DNA from 4 places in the Zooshikella sp. RANM57 genome. Region 3 is predicted to be linked to each of the others. Evidence: predicted binding sites of a transcription regulator. Region 3 holds the regulator's gene; each other region holds the start of a gene.
What was found. The regulator FNR, encoded in region 3, switches genes on or off when oxygen is low (the NO sensors DNR and NnrR bind a similar motif). The targets are predictions, from matches to a motif close to TTGATNTANATCAA.
Positions count from the first base shown of each region.

Region 1 (5,293 bases), on a different contig from region 3:
AACAACAGTTTTACATCACTTATAGAGTATTAGGTTTACCCTTTTATCCTGGCCGTTAACAACAATGTTACTCCCCATGTAAACTCTTGTACTTTTTCTATATTAATCAACAGGTTTTCAATACTTTTTATTATATTTGTATGATATAAAACCACTTAATGTATCTTACATAACAACATCTACCATCAACATATCTCAATATGTAAAACGTTTCCCAATACCTCGCATGCACTTTTACCTCTTTGCATAAGCATAGCTATATTTTATATATAAGACATTATACGTATATTATAAAAATATACTACTCAGATAAAAGGTATATTATGCTGGATTAACTATTAGGGCACCTCAAAAATAGTGATTTTAAGTACCAGCAAAGCCGTGCATATTCTCACTATGATAGCGCTATAACATAAAAGTCAATATGACAGGATATTAATTATAAAAGTACTATGCATATTCAGTGCAATGGGGATACTTTTCCCTTGGCAAATACACACGAAAATCGCAACTCTAGTCAGTATAGAGCCCTAAAATCTTTACAATATACTTTTGTAATTTTATCAAAGTGCTAGAGAACAAAAATACAGCATATGTTTTATTTCTGTTCTCTAAGGTTTTGCTTTAACGATTAACCTAAAAAACACTATTTTAAAAATCATTTTTACTTCATACATGTAACACACGTTATCACATATTACCCTGTTGCAATCAAGCCTGGAGCACCATACCAATAACCATTACATTCATCTTCAGCTAATTCATTAAAAGCTTCACTGCTCTCCAAAGCTTGTTGAGCAACATGTATTACTTCAAACGAGCCTTCACGTTGAGGCGTTATTCTAACCACATCAACACCAACCTCACTTAATGCCCCCATCAACGGTAATAGATTACATTTTTTACCAGACAGCGTTTGAATACCATTAAGCGTAAACAGTTGATCCTTTTCTCTGGTTTGGACTTTTAGCCCTTCTGGATCATCTAAACAATTACGCTGACAGTTATCTTTTTGAACACCTTTTGCTCTTGAAGAAAAACATCTAGCAGAAAAAGCTAAGGGTAACCATCCATAACTGAAAACTTCAACTTCAGGGCGCTCTTGCTGTGTATTATCAAGCTCAATCAATGTTTCTTTAATTTGTTGACCTGACATTTCAACAGGTGGAACCCACCGAATAAGTCCTTTATCAAGCAATACAGATAAACTGAGATGGTTATAAATATTAATACTACTACCTACAACAAAAGGCACTTGCATTTCACATAACAAGGAGACCGCAGACATATCATTCGCTTCAACCGTCATGCCAGCGTTACAAACACGCTCAATCAACTTATAGTCACTCTTTGCACAAACCAGTGCTAAGCTAGATAAGTAAACTTGCTTACCAGCCTCTTGCAGATCTTTAGCAATGACCAACCAATCCTCTAACGACAACTCATTACGCTTAGCACATACAGTTTCACCAAGATAAATATAATCCACGGCACTTGTAGCAACTTGCTCATAAAAATGAGCAACATCCCCTTTTGGCCAGTAAAATGGTATTGCAGACAAAGACAGTTTCATATCATTTCTCATTGCCATGGCCGTGAATAAGCACCTAATGTTGTTTGTACTCCCTCAGACAGCTTACACAGCTGTTGAGCCCACTGCTCCTGAACAAGAAACGCTTCTGGATTCGCTTTAAGTTGATCAATCGCTTCGCGCCAAATACGTACAACATTAGCCACATAGGCAGGACTACGCTGACGTCCTTCAATTTTTACCGCTTTCACCCCCATTTGATACAACTCAGGTAACAAGCTTAATGTATTTAAACTGGTTGGCTCCTCTAATACATGAAATGTTTCCTGGTTAACCTGAAAGCGTCCTTTACACAATGTCGGATAACCTGCAGGTTCATTTGGCTGGTAACGATCAATAAGCACACCATTCAAACGTACATCAAGGTGCTGCTCCTGTGGTTCCCAACGTACATACTGTGCAGGTGAGCAAGCACCATTTTTGTTAGGCGACTCACCCGTCAAATAAGACGACAAGTGACAACGTCCTTCAGCCATAATACATAAGCTACCAAATGCGAACACTTCAATATCAACGGTTGAATTGGCTACTACTTGTGCAACCTGCTTGGCCGATAAGACTCTTGGTAAAACAGCCCGTTTAACGCCAAATGTCTTCTGGTAAAAATGCAATGCTTGAGGATGTGTTGCTGAACCTTGTACTGACAGATGAAGTGGTAAGTGAGGATAATGCTGATGTGCATAAGCCATAAGTCCTAAATCAGCAATGATTAAAGCATCCACGTTCATTGACGCCGCATTATCTATTGCCTGTAACCAAGGCCTAATTTGTGCTCCTTGTGGATAAGTATTTAATGCTAGAAAGACTTTGGTACCCTGCCGCTTGGCAAATTGAATACCTTCGTCCAACTTTTCTGCAGAAAAGTTCAAACCCGGAAAGTGACGTGCATTGGTTTGATCTCGAAACCCAACATAAACAGCATCAGCCCCGTGAGTAACTGCTGCTTTTAAAGCAGGCAAATTACCCGCAGGACACACAAGTTCTAACATATGGACACCTCAAGCAGCAGGAAAATGTCCAGCAAAGTAACATAGTCTGCCTACACTACCGTTGATTGATATCAACGCAAATCTTTTACAGGTTTCCTAGATTGCACTACTACTGATGACAACGAAGATAGCTATTATCCCATGAACTTATTGCTTACAGCGCTTGAGAAACATGCAGCACTTTTAACCAAACCTGTGCACTTATGCCCAGCCATTTTACAAACACATGTATTGGAGAAGCTTCTCAATCACTTATTGTGCTCTGTAGTAAATGATGGGGAACTTGATTTTCTTGAAGACCAGTGGATAGAACTAAAACTCTTGGATTGTGATTTAAGCTATTTTTTAAGCTATAACCCACAAACACAGCGTTGTATTGTACAAGAAAAAGGAGAGCCTGACGCCAGTATCAGTTGTAAGTTAACCGATGCCATTGCATTAATCACTCAACAAGTTGATCCTGATACATTATTTTTCCAACGCCGACTGTTATTGGAAGGTAATACAGCTCTGAGTCATGGCTTCAAAAATATACTTGATACGGTTGAGCTAGATAAACTTGGCTTTCCACTTGGACATATCATTCGCCTGCTGTCTACTACTTTTCCATTACCACAGACTTAATAGCGCCTCTAAAAATTAACTTTAATTAACATTAACTTAATTCTTAGGTTAAACCAATAAAAAACTGTAGCCCATTCACTCCCAAAACGAGCTTGGGCTAATATAATACTTGGAATCATTCCTAAAATTACTATACCTAAATAACTACTCATTAAGTCATAGTATGAAAAAGTTCTATAAATGATATGTTGTTGGGCAAATTCAGCATATGTTGCATAAATAGCCGTTATCATTGAAATTAGAATAACACAGAAAATACGATACTGTTTTAAAACACCTAAAGCATTGGCTACAAGTGTTAAAACAATAAAACCCATCGCTAAAAAATGGCCTAATTTATCCCCGCCAGGAAATTTGTAGATACGATATAAAACATACGGCAATGTACCTTGTTCTGCACAATATAGTATCCAAACAATTAAACAAGAGATTACAAAAAAAATGAGCCTAATCATGAATATCTATTATTGAATACCAAATCAAATCAGGAGGAAAAATATCTATGAAAACAGATATAATTCGAAGAATAGATACGCACTCTGGAAATAACAATTAAACTGTCATTTAATTTTTAACTATTACGCAAGGTTAAACTTCCCAAAATCATAACTACACATTAAACTGCCTTCCAACCCACAGGAATAATAACAGACCGACTTTATGAGCTTATTTGACGTTAATGCAATACGACAAGATTTTCCTGGACTGCTCCATTCAGTGCATGGATACCCTTTGGTGTATTTTGATAATGCTGCAACAACCCATAAGCCAACTTCAGTTATACAAGCCGAAGTCGATGTATATCAACAGTGCAATGCCAATGTTCACCGTGCTAGCCATTTCTTAAGTAGTGTCGCCACCCAACGCTTTGAAAATGCTCGAAATAAGGTTCAACACTTTATTAATGCTACTCGATCAGAAGAAATTATCTGGACCAAAGGAGCCACAGAAAGCTTAAATCTGATTGCTCAAAGCTATGGGCTCTCAACCTTACAAAAAGACGATGAGATACTTATATCACCTCTTGAGCATCATGCGAATATTGTTCCCTGGCAAATAGTTGCTCAACAAACCGGCGCTAAGCTTAAAGTCTTACCACTTAATAATGCGCTACATATTGACCCCGAGATAGTGCCACAACACCTCTCTGACAAGACTCGTCTACTTATTTTAACGCATGTATCTAATGCGCTTGGTGTAATCAATGACATTTCAACACTTTGTAAGCTCGCTGCACAACATAAAATCACTACCATTGTCGATGGTGCTCAAGCGGTAGGCCATTTTCCCATTGATGTACAACAATTAGGGTGTGATTTTTACGTTTTTTCTGGCCACAAGATGTACGGTCCAACAGGTATTGGCGTGTTGTATGGACGTTATGATTTACTTGAGGCGATGCCCCCCTGGCAAACAGGTGGAGAAATGATTCAACATGTTAGCTTTAAAAAAACAACCTATAATCAACTTCCCTTCAAGTTTGAACCAGGAACACCTAATATCGCCGGTGCAATTGGTTTAGGTGCCGCCATTGATTATCTTGAAACGGTTGATCGTAGACAGCTCATAACCTACGAACATCAATTAATGAATTATCTGCAAGAGGCACTGAGCACAATCCCAGGTATCAACCTCATCTGTCCAACACATTCAATAGATCAACCTAATAAAATTCCCATCGCAGCACTGACCTTTTCCCATGAACATATTCAAGATATTGGTATGTTACTTGATCAAAAAGGCATTGCCGTTCGCGTAGGTCATCACTGCACAATGCCACTTATGGAATATTTGAGCTTGACGGGAACACTACGAATTTCTCTTTCTTTTTATAATACCCAGCAAGAAATTGATTGGTTAATTGAGTCTCTTCATAGCATTTTAAAACACTCAGAAGACAAACCCTCTGAAGCTTTGAGTCATCACTCAAAGGATTTACCCCCCCTGTCATTAGACAGCCAGCAAATAACCTCCAAAATTATTGCACAGAAAAACTGGGACAATCGCTATCGTCTTATTATGCAAAATAGCAAACTGTTACCCCCATTACCTACAGAATATAAAATTGAAGAAAATCGAGTATCTGGAT
Region 1 covers NZ_JBOIUB010000008.1:207,703-212,995, reverse strand. Annotated here, with positions in the region: gene ACQ96U_RS17670 (U32 family peptidase) at 698-1,573, opposite strand; gene ubiU (ubiquinone anaerobic biosynthesis protein UbiU) at 1,582-2,580, opposite strand; gene ubiT (ubiquinone anaerobic biosynthesis accessory factor UbiT) at 2,722-3,204, shown strand; gene ACQ96U_RS17655 (VanZ family protein) at 3,213-3,659, opposite strand; gene ACQ96U_RS17650 (SufS family cysteine desulfurase) at 3,865-5,293, shown strand, end outside.
Region 1: ubiT (ubiquinone anaerobic biosynthesis accessory factor UbiT) is a predicted target of FNR. The motif match lies at 2,642-2,655, and genes of this name have one in related genera.

Region 2 (5,293 bases), on a different contig from region 3:
ATGAGCTGTTTTCCTGACGACTTAACGCCAAATCAAAAAATGCCAGTATATCTCTAGCATTCTGTTTAAAGTTTAAGTTTCCACAATGCCCGCCATAAGGGTATATGGTGTAACGCCCGTCTTGAAAAGTATCCTTAATAAACTGCAGATCTCCCTCTCCCAGAATGAAGTCATCGGCATTGGTCATAATCCCTATATAATCGGCATTCTTTAAGAAGCTCTGAATTCGGTATAAACTCACATTATTCATAAGATCCGTCAGTGTTTTACCTGGGTTTTCCTGTTTCCAATAGGGGTAAACCCGCTGCTTAACATAACACTCAAAGTCACAAATAAGCACCCGCCGTAGGTAGCGTGTCAGAGAGGTACTCACCGTCACCCGTTGTTTCACTGGCAAGTAAATACCTGTTTTACCAAGTTGATTTGAAGTAAAGTTCATATCAGCAACCGCAAACCGAAATACAATACCAATCAGTGCTGCCATCTCTTCTCTTGTCATGGCCTGACCTGAACCTTGCAAATCAAAAAGAAAAGCATCATCGACATTAATTCGACCATACTCAGCAAAAAATTTAGCCAATTTACTAAAAATATGATTATAAAATTGTTCAGCCGACTTAATACCCGGAATCTTAGCATGAATCATTTTATCTAAATGAGTAATTGAAGTGTAAAGATTAACTGGAGGATTAAGTAATAATATCTTTGAAAAGTTAATTCGTTTTTCTCGCGCATCAAGATCGCCTAAAAAAGCAGCGTCTAAAGCTCCCAAACTATACCCTGTCAGAAATACATCAGAAACGTTAATTTTTAAGTTTTGTTTAATATAATCAAAAGCTTGCTGAATAACATAATATAAATCAACCGCATCATTCGGGCTAATACCTGGAACAAAGGTGGTTGATGCTGAAGTAATAAAGTCATAATTTGTAGGAGAGGATACTTGCAATACATGCAAACCTGCACTATAGAAAAGTTTCTTCAAATAACCCATTTTCTGTTCATTATAACTCCCTCCTGTACCCGCAATAATAACGACTATTGGTGCTTTATTTTCCTGCCAGGCAATATTAATAGGTAACTCAGCAACATCCCAAAGATTTTTAGGGACTTTACGTTTAGGAAAAACGTTTAATTTAAATGTTTTTTCTACAATATCATTTTCATGTATAAGCTGCGGTCTAAACTCTGGTGGAGATGTTGCAATAGTAGCAAAAAACGGATTTTTTATAGGGAAATCATAATCAGCAAAAGTCTCTGATGAACATAATATAAAGCAAGAGAATAGAGCTAAAAGACAGTGATATATACGAACAATTTTTTTATAACTCACTTGATACAAAATCAGACTGAGATAATAAAGTCTACCTTTCATAATAACCGTACGATTACCCTCCCAGAAGTCTAAGAATAACACTGTATATGTTGGGGAACCTGCATATTAGCCAACCAGCGACTAATCCACGCAGATAACTTGCGATCAACACTTTCTGTTTGGTCAAGTTTTAGCTTTAACGGCTCCAAAATACGTTTTGCATAGAGTTCAAGTAAATGTTCATCAATAAGTGTGGTTGAACAATGACCAACATGCTCCATGACTGTGAGAGGTGTAAAAACAATGACACCATAGTGTAACCCCGCTAAAATAGGACTAACCTGACTTATTTCTTCAAAAAGCGTCTGGTAACCAATTGGTGCAACATCAGCAATTGATGTTTCACAGACCAAAATCACTTTTCGATGAGGTGGAGAAATTGCAGATAAAGAGGGTCGCTGTTGCTCTATAGTAAAGTGCTCAGCTGCCAGTCGTTCTACTATTGTGTGTACCCAATATTGACTTTGCTTCGCCAGGCATGAAGAAACAACTGTAATTGTTGCCATAATCCTTATGTCTACATCCCTATAGGTTACTGTTACGGTTTACAGCACTAACATGATCATTTAATGATCATTATATCCATATAATAAACGCAAGAATTATTGATATTATCATCTTTTGCAGGTGATAACTCATTCTTAGTTTATGATGTTATGAGAAAGTCGCAAGCCTAACTTTAAGAATAAAGATACTTTTCCTACTCTCTTTGTTGATACTGAATGAATGTATATACCTTCAAAGAATAATTTTTATGCCTTATTATCATACTATGCCGTGCGCTTGACGAACATCAAGGTAGATAATGACTAATGTTCATACACTGCGCATAGTTCTTTTTCATGTACTTAGGGTAACAGGCTTATGACAGCGGACACATTGGTTTACGATATAGGCAATAGTCGATATATTAACCTGACTGACCGCTGCACACTTCGCTGCCAGTTTTGCCCCAAATATAATGGTTCCACTCAAGTCCATGATTATCAATTAAAACTATCAAAACGTCCTACCGCAGAAGCGATTATTCCTCTGCTCGAAAACCCTGCCCAGTATAATGAGGTTGTTTTTTGTGGTTTTGGTGAGCCAACGCTAAACCTAAAAACGTTGCTCCGTGTAGCCCACTATGTCAAAGATCATGGCGGGAATGTCCGCGTTAACACAGATGGTTTGGGCAACCGCCTTCATAAACGCAATATTCTTCCAGAGCTTGCCGACTGTGTTGACCGTTTATCCATTTCATTGAATGCACACAATGAAGACGTGTATAACACACACTGTAAACCTCAATTACCTAATGCCTATCAGGAATTACTCGACTTTATTAAACTCGCTCCTCACTACATCAAACATGTCACAGTCACAGCCATTGAAGGGCTACCAGGGGTTGATATTGCTGCATGTGAGAAAATCGCTAAACAAGCAGGCGTTCATTTCAAAAAACGTGTTTTAGATCAGGTCGGCTAACCACAACTCATCGATACCACCCTGGCTCTCTCATTCAAACTATCATTTAAAAGATAAATAGGATTCCCTCGTTATTATTATGGTTTTACTAGACGTTTAAAGTGACTGCGCGTCTCTTTAATTCTAACTGTTTTTAAATCACAAGTTGGTTGCCATTGGCATGTTGCAATATCCTCACCCAACTCTTGTAATACCTGGCTTGCAAGCGTAGGGATTAGTGGATACGCAGCAATAGCCAGTAACCGTACCAAATTTGAAGTCACTAAACATGTTTCCTGTACTGAAATATCACTTTTTCCTTTACTAATTTCCCATGGCGAACGTTGGTGAAAATAACGATTACAATAGTCTAAAGCCTCTTTCCAAAACAAAGAGGCTTGGTAAAAATCAAATGCCTTATAAAAATGAAATATTTCGTTAATTACTTGCTCACAGTACTTAATAATTAACTGACTCTGATTCGACAAGGTGGCCTGATTAACCAATTTTGAATCAATACTACCTGAAAAATACTTCAATATAATAGTGTGATTTCGCTTAACCAAATTAGCAAAATTATTAGCCAAATCGGCATTAATAACTTCAACTAAATCACTATGAGTAATATTTCCATCCTTAGCAATCTTTTTCTGTCGAAATAAAGCATAACGTAAACCATCACTAGTCAATTTTTTAATTAACTCATTAGGGCTTATTAACGTCTCTGGGTTAGATTTAGATATTTTTTGTTCATTAATCGTCCACCAACCGTGGACCAATAACTTTTTCGGCAACGGTAACTTTGCCGCAAGCAACAATGCGGGCCAATAAATAGCATGAAATTTTAAAATATCCTTACCAATAATATGGGTTGTTTGTGTTAAAGCATTCTGATCATAGCCTGCTTTTTTAAGTGCCGATAAATAGCTAAAAAGAGCATCAATCCAAACATATATGGTGTGCTCTTGGTGGTTAGGTACTTTGATACCCCAAGGAACATTCACTCGGGAAACAGACAAGTCCTCTAGAGGACCTTGCTTTAAATAATCAAGAATATCCTGACTATAATGACTAGGAGTAATAAAATCTGGTGAGCGGTGATAAAATGCTATAAGCTGCTTTCGGTAAGCATCCAGTCGAAACAGATAAGTTTCTTCACTTCTAATCTCAACGGGGATTTTATGAATTGGGCAGCAGTTATTTTGCAATTCGTAGTCCGTGTAATATTGCTCACAACCAAGACAATATAACCCTTGGTAATAACCTAGATATATATCCCCTTTCTCCACTAGGTCATTCCATATAGATTGGATTAAGTTCTGATGTTGTTCATCTGTCGTTCGCACAAAAATATCAGTTTGAACGCCCAGCTCTGGCCATAAAGTTTTAAAAGCCTGCACTTTGTCATTAATAAACAGATTTATGTCGGTTTTACTACGAACAGCGGATTCCAAAATCTTTTGACCATGCTCATCCGTTCCTGTGATCAAAAGGCAAGATTCATCGTAAACAAGCGCACGAAAACGTTTATATACATCTGCAAGATATCCACTATACGCATGCCCAAGGTGAGGGGCACCATTAACATAAAATATGGGGGTTGTAATTACATTAGTCATTATTAAGTCTCCATGAAGCAAGTTAACACTTGACTGAAATGTAGACTTAATAGAAAGCTGCTATTTGACCCCACTCCAGTCAACACACTTTGATAAGGAATGGGTAATACCAGAAAAAAGAGTCAGAAACGAGGGCAGCCCATTCCCCACAACATTCGTTGTGTAGTCATAGGCATCATTTTGAATAGAGATATTTCTGGTGATCTGTTCATATACCTGAAGATAACAAAGCTTGATTAAGTTTGCATCTTTTTTTCTCTTTCAGACTTAAGCTGCAGAGACATGATACTGTCTTCAGCAGCTAAGCAAGTTTGAACTAGTGCTGTAAGATTTGGCTCAAAAACAGCTGGGTTCTTTCTGACTGAGGATTATTGAAAAATTCATTCGGATTATTTTCCTCAATGATTTGTCCGCCATCCATAAAGACCACACGGTTAGCAACTGTTTTCGCAAACCCCATTTCATGGGTTACACAAAGCATGGTCATACCATCTTCAGCCAGTTCAATCATGGTATCCAATACTTCCTTAATCATTTCAGGATCTAACGCAGATGTTGGCTCATCAAACAACATGACTTCGGGATTCATACATAAGCTCCTTGCTATAGCAACCCGCTGCTGCTGTCCTCCCGATAACTGTCCAGGGTACTTAAGTGCCTGATCAGGAATTTTTACACGTTGCAGATAATTCATGGCAATTTCTTCCGCTTCCTTTTTGGGCATTTTTCGTACCCAAACAGGTGCCAAGCAGCAATTCTCTAGCACCGTTAAATGAGGAAACAAATTAAAATGCTGGAATACCATACCGACTTCTCGACGGATCACCTCTATATTTTTAAGGTCATTCGTTAA
Region 2 covers NZ_JBOIUB010000001.1:673,222-678,514, reverse strand. Annotated here, with positions in the region: gene ACQ96U_RS02505 (hypothetical protein) at 1-1,375, opposite strand, end outside; gene ACQ96U_RS02500 (hypothetical protein) at 1,405-1,881, opposite strand; gene ACQ96U_RS02495 (TatD family nuclease-associated radical SAM protein) at 2,240-2,842, shown strand; gene metG (methionine--tRNA ligase) at 2,920-4,440, opposite strand; gene ACQ96U_RS02485 (amino acid ABC transporter ATP-binding protein) at 4,757-5,293, opposite strand, start outside.
Region 2: ACQ96U_RS02495 (TatD family nuclease-associated radical SAM protein) is a predicted target of FNR. The motif match lies at 2,159-2,172, and genes of this name have one in related genera.

Region 3 (5,293 bases):
GCCTCTTTCACTTTATTTTCACATTCCATTTTGCTCTAACATTTGCTACTACTGCGCTTGCAATAAGGTTATTACGAAGCAACGTAACCAAGCGGTGAGCTATATTAAAAACCTTATCCGTGAGATGCATTTTCATGCAGAATATTTTGGTCAACGAGAGGTAACACAACTACATTGGGGCGGTGGGACACCCACTTATTTAAGCTTGGAATTAATGCAACAGTTAATGGAGAAAACTAACGATTATTTCCAACTTGTAGATGATGCGAGTGCTGATTACTCAATAGAAATAGATCCAAGAGAAGCTGACTGGGCAACAATGGGCCATTTGCGCCAGTTAGGCTTCAATCGTATCAGCCTGGGGATTCAAGATTTTAATCCCATCGTACAACAGGCTGTAAACCGTGTTCAAACTGAAGAAGAAACATTAGCGGTCATTGATGCTGCACGAACCCTAAGCTTCAAATCCATCAATGTTGATTTGATTTATGGGTTGCCTCATCAAAACACTCAAAGCTTTTTGACTAGCCTGGATAAAGTCCTTGAGCTGGCACCAAACCGTCTATCAATCTTCAATTATGCACACCTCCCTGATCGGTTTAAACCTCAACGTCGTATCAATGAAAAGGACCTCCCATCACCCGCTGAAAAACTTTCCATTCTTAAGCACACTATTGAGCACCTTATTGATGCAGGTTATGTGTATATTGGGATGGATCACTTTGCACTACCAGAAGATGAATTGACAGAAGCAAAAGTCACAGGGCAGCTCCACCGTAACTTTCAAGGTTATACCACCCATAAAGAGTGCGACCTGCTGGGTTTTGGTTGCTCTGCTATTAGCCAGATTGGTAATACCTACTGGCAAAACCTGTCAAAATTGAATGAATACAGTCAGCAAGTAAGTCAAAATGTCTTCCCATTTCAACGTGGTTTTGTTTTATCGATAGAAGATCTTCTTCGTAGAGAGGTTATCAGTCAACTGATTTGCCACTTTGAGTTAAACATTCATCAAATAGAGCAACAGTTTGAAATTGATTTTAATAACCATTTTGCTTATGAGTTAGAAGCATTACAGTCAATGGCAGATGATGGCTTGCTTATCATTAATAAGGACAGCCTACTGGTACAACCTAAAGGTCAACTACTGATTCGTAATATATGTATGGTATTTGACCAATACTTGGCTGCAAATAATGAAGCAACGCGCTTTTCAAAAGTAATATGACTCCATCTTAGTAATTCCCGTTGGAGTTTTTAGTAGTTTCCCCTACAATAGCCTCTAATCAGATACTAGCATTAAACATATATGACGACGGAAGTTGATTAGAGGCCCTCACAGCATGACGTCGAAACCTACTGTAAAACAGTTCAATCAAGTGGCCTGTAAAGAGTGTGCATTGCAACCTCTTTGCCTGCCTATCGCTTTAAATACTGAAGACATTGATTTACTTGATAAAATTATTAAGCGGGGACGACCCTTGCGAAAGGGGGAGCACCTGTTTCTTGAAGGAGATAAATTTGCCTCCATTTACGCTGTCCGCTCTGGAGCACTAAAAACCTACACCTCAACCAATGATGGTGATGAACAAATTACTGGTTTTCACTTACCTAGTGAGTTAGTAGGAATGAGTGGTGTCGACAGCGATGCCTACCCTGTTTCCGCTCAAGCTATTGAAACAACAACGGTTTGTGAAATTCCTTTTGACCGCCTAGATGAACTTGCAGAATCTTTGCCTGAACTGCGTCGTCAACTAATGCGGATCATGAGCAAAGAGATTCGTGAGGATCAGCAAATGATGCTTTTATTAAGCAAGAAAAATGCTGATGAGCGTATTGCTACTTTCCTTGTCAACCTGGCAACACGCTTTAGACGCCGCGGATACTCATCGCAGTCTTTCCGACTTCCTATGTCTCGTAATGAAATGGGAAATTATTTGGGACTTGCCGTTGAAACTGTCAGCCGTGTTTTCACCCGTTTCCAAAAAAATGGCTTAATCGTCGCTAATGGTAAAGAAGTCAAAGTTGTTGACCCCATAAACTTGTGTTCTTTAGCAGGGGGTAAACCTGTTGAAGTTAAGAAAAATGGCAGCACTGACACCTAACAATAAGTAATCCGCTTTCTATGATTTTTGACGAATATTATATTAAGTCATTAATACGCAGTGTTAATGATTGGCCAGCGCCTGGTGTTGTCTTTCGGGATGTTACTCCCATCTTCCAATCCCCCAAAGCACACAGAATGGTTATAGATAGTCTGATCCAACGCTACGTAGACACTGAAGTTACCCATATTGCAGCACTTGATGCTCGTGGTTTTTTACCTGGTGCTGTTATTGCCTACGCGCTAAACAAGCCGTTAGTTTTACTTCGCAAGCAAGGCAAGCTCCCTGCCGAAACAGAAACAGAAACCTACGACTTAGAATATGGGCAAGCCACCATCGAGGTACAACGTGGAGTGCTAAATGAAAATGACTCCGTCCTGCTCATTGATGATTTGATTGCAACGGGTGGAACTCTACTTGCTGCAGCTACACTGATAAGGCGGTTAGGTGCCCACATATATGAAGCAGCCGCTATTATTGATTTACCAGACTTAGGTGGTAGCACAAAGCTACAAGATGCCAATATTCCAACGTTTACCCTCTGCGCGTTCTAGACTTTATCAATACAGCTTTCAACCAATAGTTCATTCTGCCAGGTTAACAACCTGGCAGAAGGCTGTTTTTCTGCATTAAATAGCTAAAATGCCATCACTCAAAACAAGTTTAACGTTACTCCTTACAAATCTTCATTTCCCCGTCATACTTTTGTCTTTAAAACAACATACATGTTTGAATAATTGACACCATCATTCAAAAGAGCCATAAAAAAAATAGCCTAAGTCGATTTGTATTATTAATAACTACGGCTATTTATGCTTTTTACATGGACTAAATACACTAACTCAACAAGTTACAGTGACTTTTGTAAAAAATAGGCTAGGTTAATGGGAAAGGTAATTATAAAAACAAGTGATTACTTTCCATAAACAGCCCTACCTGTAGATTGGTCAATATTATGCATGGCTTCCTATATAGATTTTAGGGCTGCGATAAGAGAGTGAGACCATGGGAATCTGTCCAGATGAACTTCGCCACTATGTAATTAAACCCACATTAGACTACATAGATATGTGGTCCCCTTTTGCAGAAAACCTTCTACTGGGGACTGCAGCTCAAGAAAGTGGATTAGGCTTTTACTTGAAGCGTCGGAAGCAGCGCTCATTAGGCATCTACTGCATTACACCCATGATGCATAAAAATATATGGGACCGTTACTTAGTTAAACACTCTGATTTAGCGAGTAAAATTCGCGGATTAGCCAGTCAACATGAGTTTCTTGCGAACCCACATGCTGAACTTGCTACTAATTTATCCTATGCAACAGCAATAGCTTGGTTAATTTATAAACGTAATCAAAACTTCATTGAGTCTGAACCCAGTAATATTTATATGCTAGCCAAATGTTGGCGACGTTTTTACCATGTAAGACCCCAAGCACATCTAGAATCATTTATACGGCACTATCAAACTTTAATTTTAAATAACAGTGAAGCAGCCTAGTTGTTTAGATATTCACTGCAATGACAGGGACCGAGCCATGCATATTTTAATTGCACCGGACTCATTTAAGGGATCGCTGACAGCCTTAGAAATATGTCAAACATGTACCTCCGCAATTCACTCAATAGCGCCTAATACTCAAATTACATCTTTTCCCCTTGCCGATGGTGGAGAAGGAACAGTTGATGCGTTTTTACATAATGCAGGCGGAGAAAAAATTAATCTGACGGTTACTGGCCCATTAAATCAACCAGTCGAAGCCTTTTATGGCATTCTGGCTGATAATAAAACAGCCATTATTGAGATGGCCAGTTGTGCTGGTTTACCTTTGCTTACAGCTGATCAGCAAAATCCACTCTCTACCACCACCAAAGGTGTTGGTGAGTTAATACTTAATGCCTTTGATAGACAATGTAATAAAATAATACTGGGGCTAGGTGGCAGTGCCACTCACGATGGAGGCGCGGGTGCTTTAAACGCGTTAGGATTTCGGTTTCTGGATGATCAACAGCAGCCTATCCCTCCAGGTGCTGAAGGTCTGCTGAAATTAGTTTCTATTAATAGCAGCAACGTAGACCCCAGAGTTGCAAATACAGAATTTATCATTGCCAGTGATGTAACAAATCCCCTACTGGGAGATCATGGTGCCGCTAGCGTATTTGGACCTCAAAAAGGTGCTACCCCCGAAATGATCCCCACACTGGATAAAGCGGTTGAAAACCTTACCCAGTTACTCGCCAAACACTTTGATATACCTGCACTTGAAATCATACAACAGTCTGGAGCTGGAGCCGCAGGAGGTATGGGAGCTGGGCTACTTACAAGTTTGCCCAATACCTCTATTCACTCTGGTTTTGAAGTTATCGCAGAACATCTCAACTTAACTGATTTATTTAAACAAGGTCACCTGGACCTTGTCATTACCGCTGAAGGGCAGGTTAATCAACAAACCTCTCAAGGCAAGCTTCCTGTAGGAATCGCAAAACTTGCCAGCCAGTACGACTTACCCGTTATCGCTTTAGTAGGTAGTATTGGTAAAGGTGCAGAACTTACTCACGAACAAGGTATCACTAGCATTTTTAGTATCATCAACCAACCCATGTCCCTTGAGCATGCAATAGCCCATGCTGATGAGCTTCTACACCAAACCATGCGCGAAATTTTTCGCCTCGTTAAAGCTTATCATGTCGAAAAAGTGTAAGGTCAAAACTACTTGATCATAGCAACAGCTCACTAGATACAGCCTTACACATGATAATTGTTCCTGCATAAACTGCCTGCTCACCTTCCATAGTAGTCAAGCGCTGACAACAATTTATGAAGGGTATAGAAGCACTAAAAGACTTGCTATTAACGTGCTATAAACAAATTTGAAGGGTCATTTTTTGCGCTAACGAGAAAGTGCTTGCTTTTGATCAGCACAGCGAATGCAGCGTGCAGTATAAGGCATAACTTCTAACCGAGCCTCAGGAATCGTTTGACCACAGCGCTCACATATACCATATTCATCCTCTTCTATTCGCTGAATGGCCTGCTTTACCTGGCGAAGCTCCTGAACAGCCTCATGGCCCAGCGCTTCCATAACCTCATCATTTTCTCGCTCTTGCGCCTGCTCAGACCAGTCCTTGTTGGCACTTTTTTGCATATTTTGCTTGATACGCTCAATACGCTGCACCAATTCTTTTTCT
Region 3 covers NZ_JBOIUB010000003.1:267,347-272,639, forward strand. Annotated here, with positions in the region: gene hemN (oxygen-independent coproporphyrinogen III oxidase) at 1-1,228, shown strand, start outside; gene fnr (fumarate/nitrate reduction transcriptional regulator Fnr) at 1,344-2,105, shown strand; gene ACQ96U_RS08545 (adenine phosphoribosyltransferase) at 2,126-2,659, shown strand; gene ACQ96U_RS08550 (hypothetical protein) at 3,111-3,605, shown strand; gene ACQ96U_RS08555 (glycerate kinase) at 3,643-4,806, shown strand; gene ACQ96U_RS08560 (TraR/DksA family transcriptional regulator) at 4,996-5,293, opposite strand, start outside.

Region 4 (5,293 bases), on a different contig from region 3:
ATAAAAATCATTCAAAATTTTCCATTAGTAGCATTAGGTCTTTGTAAAAATTCAGACAATGAATGACTCATCATTATTAAATAATTCCCAAGAAAACCCGGACTTATTCTGGGATATATCATCTATAACGAATAAAAGCAAAGCTATTCATTTTTTTCAATCTGTATCATCTTCTTTTTGTGTATATAGTCCTACAGTTGAAAAAATATACAGCAACTTTGAAGTTATTCTACCTAGAGATCATAATAGTGGCTTAATTGTCCTACCCAATCCTTTTGCATTCCATGATACCTTTAACCGTGTAAACGAGGAGGCTATAAAATCCACAGGAATTTTATTATTTCCTGGTGAAGTATTCCAAAGAAAAGGGTTAATTATCTGTCTAACACAAGCAAAAACTAAAAAAATACAACATATTGAACTTGATAGTGCATCTATTTTTCTGAACAGATTGTATCTACGTCGATTTAACACACCCTTTTTACCAATACTACTCAATGGTGACCTAAAAGAGTTTAAAGCAAACTCACCTTATTTACACTTACATAGGTTTGATCCTACCGCAGTCACAGAACTGAGTCAGTTTGAAATAAAGTCAATTAGCAATACTATTAACGAGCGATTTCAAGCGATGATCAAAAATAAAACTCACAAACGCGCTTATATTTAAAGTATAATTCACTTTGGATATGCTCTAAGAAAGTGTATGTTGTAACATCGTATCTATAGATATTAATAACCTATTATGCTTTTTAAATCCTCCCATAATCTTCTGCTACACTTTAAATAACTACTATCGGATAAGAGCAGGGATACCACATCATGAAAGAAGGATCAGGTATACTACTAAAAGAAAACTTTATCAATAGCCTTAGTGTCGGTGGCGAGCTAGCATGGTTTATCGTTGATAACAACGGTGGATCAACAGGCTATTCGTGGAAGTGTGTCGCCGACAATTCGGGTATTTATAAGCTTGTCAAACGTATTGTCTTACATCCAAGTGTATTGGCAGTAGGCGTACCTGGAAGTGTTGTGTGGCAATTTGAGGCAATTAAGCCTGGAGAAGGTCAAGTGCTCTTTCAGCTTTATCCCCCAGGCGGCATTAAACCAGTAAAAAGTATTCGAATTACCATTGAAGTAAAAAGTTAATTTGTCATAATAATGCTAAGAAATCTCTTCAAGAAGTATGACAAATTTTTTCTTATATCAAGAATAACCCGTGTCACAACAAAGGAGGTTGGAAAAGTTCAACCTTCACTTGCTCACCAGAGCTCACACTTCCTTGAACATCATCTAAAACTATAAAACAGTTAGCGTCAGTTAATGAGGACATAATTCCACTACCCTGCAAACCTGTGGATGTTACCATTAACTCCCCCTTGTTATTGGTTGTATAGCAAGCACGTATATATTCGGCTCGCCCTGGTCGCTTACGTAAATCATGGGTGATATTTGCAGATAAGTGCATTGGTGGTTGGTAATCTCCACCCTGCATTTTAGTAATTGCCGGTAATGCTAATTTATAAAACGTAACTAAAGCTGACACTGGATTACCAGGTAATCCTAAAAATAATGTTTGTGACAACTTACCATATGCGAAAGGTTTTCCAGGCTTTATTGCCACCTTCCAAAGGTGTAACTCGCCCAATTCACTAATAATATCCTTAATATAATCAGCTTCTCCGACAGAAACCCCTCCAGAGGTTATAATAACATCACACATTTCCCTCGCTTCAATTAAGGTCTCTCTTAATAATCGAGGATCATCTGCAACAATACCAAAATCATGTACATCACAGCCGATTTTTGCTAATAACGCAAGTAACATGTAGCGATTACTATCATAAATATCACCCATGTTAAGTGTTGCCCCTAAAGGTTTTAACTCATCACCCGTAGAAATTAATCCAACCTTTAATTTTCGGTACACGCTAACTTTTGGTATACCCTGAGCAGCCATGAAACCAATATTAGTTGCTGAACATTTGTGCTTTACTGGAAATAATAACTTGCCTTGTTTAATATCCTCACCTTGGACTCTGATATGATCACCTTGTGTTACTGTACCTGAAAAAGTGATTTTACCAGGACTGACTTCCTGGGCCTTTTCCTGCATGACCACAGTATCCGTGCCACCAGGTATCGGCGCACCCGTCATAATTCGTACACACTGTCCATGTTCAACAGTACTTTTATAAGGATGGCCTGCAAAAGCTTTCCCTACTAACGTAAATGGCTGATCTTGGTGGAAGCTTTTGAAGTTAATGGCATAACCATCCATTGCTGAATTATCCCACGCAGGGCTATCCATTTGCGCATATACTGGTTGAGCGAGGTACTGATTGATCGCATTTAACAACGGAACTGTCTCATAATCTGTAAGAGTATCCACAGCCGCTAACAGCATATTTACAGCCTCATCTACAGATATCAGTCCTGGCTGATTACAACAACTCATATAAACCACCTTACCCAACAATATTCAGAAAATTTGAATAACCTTCTCACTTAGCTATACCCTTCAGGATGAGCAATATCAATTATTTAATTTTTTTGTTTATTCACCATCCATACAGCAGCTTCAACTCGTGAACGCATATTCAACTTCTTTAAAAGATGTTTTACATGGACTTTAACCGTTCCATCAGAAATACCCAACTCTCGTGCAATAATTTTATTACTATAGCCTTGGGCAATTCGCATAAGTATTTCATACTCTCGACTGGTGAGTGTTGCCAACAGGTTATCATCAGAACGATCTGGCTTGCGCAGTGCCGTTGCCAACACTTCGGCTAAGCGTTCACTAATCACCATCCTTCCCAAAACGACTTGTTTTATTTTATCGAGAATATCTTCAGGCTCCATATCCTTTAATAAGTAACCATCCGCTCCCGCCCGAATACAATGAATAACATCCGCATCGTTATCAGAAACCGTAAGCATTATGATACGTGCAGTAACCCCCTGCGCTCTCATCATTCGGAGTGTTTCCAAACCATCTAAGCCCTGCATATTCAAGTCTAATAAAATTAAATCAGGTTCATTATTTTTTACAATCTCAAGAGCATCCTGTCCCCTACTACACTCAGCAATAATTTTTAGACTATCCTCTAGTTCGAGTAACTGTTTTAATCCTTTCCTAAACAATGGATGATCGTCAACCATTAAAATAGTAGCAACTTCAGAAGACATTACGTTGATCTCTAGGCATTTTTTTATGGGTATAATATTTATCGTCCAAATTTGTCATAAAACTTTACATTTAAGTGATGACTAATTTTTGATCTACATCAGCATTATGACTAATAACGATTATAGTCGATAAGGGACCTTATCCCTTATGTGAATAGTTTTTATACCCCTTAGTAAGTATTTTTAAGTATGCTTTACATATTATCAAATTAACACATTACGCTCTACCCGCAGTAATACGGCCTTTTTAACGTATTGCTTATGTAAAAAGAAATGCATTCTATATTTTGAAAATGAGAAATGCGATCTACCCCCTTCTAGGCATTGTTCCATACTCACCATCCACTCATAGTCAATTTACATTTCGTCACGCCTCATTAATGGGGGAGATTGCTATGACTGATATATCACATTGGAACCCTGAAGATACCCAACAATGGGAAAACTCAGCCAAAAATATTGCAACGAGGAACCTGTGGATTTCGATTCCATCATTATTATCTGGCTTTGCTGTTTGGTTATATTGGGGAGTTATTACCGTTCAGATGTTAAATTTAGGCTTTCCTATAGCTAAAGCTGAACTTTTCACTCTGATGGCTATTGCCGGCTTAACAGGCGCAACATTACGTATACCCAGTAGTTTTTTTATTCGTTTATGTGGTGGGCGAAATACTATTTTCTTCACAACATCTTTGTTAATTATTCCTGCTTTAGGAACTGGAATGGCTTTACAGGATAAAAATACTCCCCTCTGGATATTTCAGTTTTTAGCGCTCTTATCGGGTATCGGAGGTGGTAATTTTGCTTCTTCAATGTCAAATATTAGCTTTTTCTTTCCTAAAAAGAAGCAAGGCCTTGCACTTGGCCTTAATGCAGGACTCGGCAACTTCGGCGTCACGACAATGCAAATCATCGTGCCGTTATTCATGACCTTTGGTGCATTTGGAGCACTCGGAGGTGAACCTATGGTATTAATCAATGGCTCAGGTACTCTGATAGGAAAAATTGCTGCGGGTTCGGAGACATGGATACAAAATGCTGGCTATGTTTGGCTGCTGCTCCTGATCCCCCTCGCTTTTCTAGGCTGGTTTGGTATGAACAATTTGTGTACTCCCGAAGTGTCGCCAGATATAGGCAGTACATCAAGTGCATTCACCAAAATCACCTTTATGTTTATCATCGGCTTTCTAACCGCAAGTTTAGGATTATGGTTAATGCTACCAGAGTCTGCTAACGGCTCTGGTTGGGGTGTTCCAAAAGAAATTGTACTTATTGGCGTGATCACGGCAACCGTTTTTGCGTTAAAAAGTTTGCCTGGACAAATTAAAACAAGCTTATCCCGTCAGTATAAAATATTTAATAATAAACATACCTGGATCATGAGTATTATTTATACCATGACTTTTGGCAGCTTCATTGGTTACGCCGCGGCTTTCCCTTTAGCGATAAAAGTCATATTTGGGTATAGCCATATCATGGTTGATGGTCAGATGACCCATGATACTGCAAATCCTAATGGTCCAAGTGCACTCATGTATGCCTGGATGGGACCTTTCATTGGTGCGCTTATTCGTCCCGTAGGGGGCTGGATAGCAGATAAGATAGGTGGAGCAATAGTAACACAGTTCTGCTCTATTATTATGGTCATCAGCGCGCTGGGTGTCGCCTATTACATGCAGGCAGCTTATAACGCTGCAACACCCGAAAACTACTTTATTCCCTTCTTTATTTTATTCCTTGTTTTGTTCACTGCAACGGGCATAGGAAATGGTTCAACATTTCGTACCATTGCCATGGTTTTTCCTAAAGAGCAAGCAGGCCCCGTGTTAGGATGGACTTCTGCAGTAGCCGCTTATGGTGCTTTCTATATACCACAAGTTATTGGCGAACAAATTACCGCAACCACACCCGAAGTAGCCCTCATTGGGTTTGCAATATTCTATGCTGTTTGTGTCATTATCAATTACTGGTTTTACCTACGGAAAAGCGGCGAGTTTTACAACCCTTGATCTATATAACCCTTCGTATTGGGTATAGTAAAGAGTATATTGTCAGTAAAGCTTTCCCCCTTTGCTGACAATTATTTAAAAAATGAAAAGTC
Region 4 covers NZ_JBOIUB010000001.1:778,907-784,199, reverse strand. Annotated here, with positions in the region: gene ACQ96U_RS03015 (hypothetical protein) at 59-670, shown strand; gene ACQ96U_RS03010 (protease inhibitor I42 family protein) at 823-1,149, shown strand; gene moeA (molybdopterin molybdotransferase MoeA) at 1,223-2,458, opposite strand; gene narL (two-component system response regulator NarL) at 2,545-3,192, opposite strand; gene ACQ96U_RS02995 (MFS transporter) at 3,588-5,201, shown strand; gene ACQ96U_RS02990 (histidine kinase) at 5,293-5,293, opposite strand, start outside.
Region 4: narL (two-component system response regulator NarL) is a predicted target of FNR. The motif match lies at 3,281-3,294, and genes of this name have one in related genera.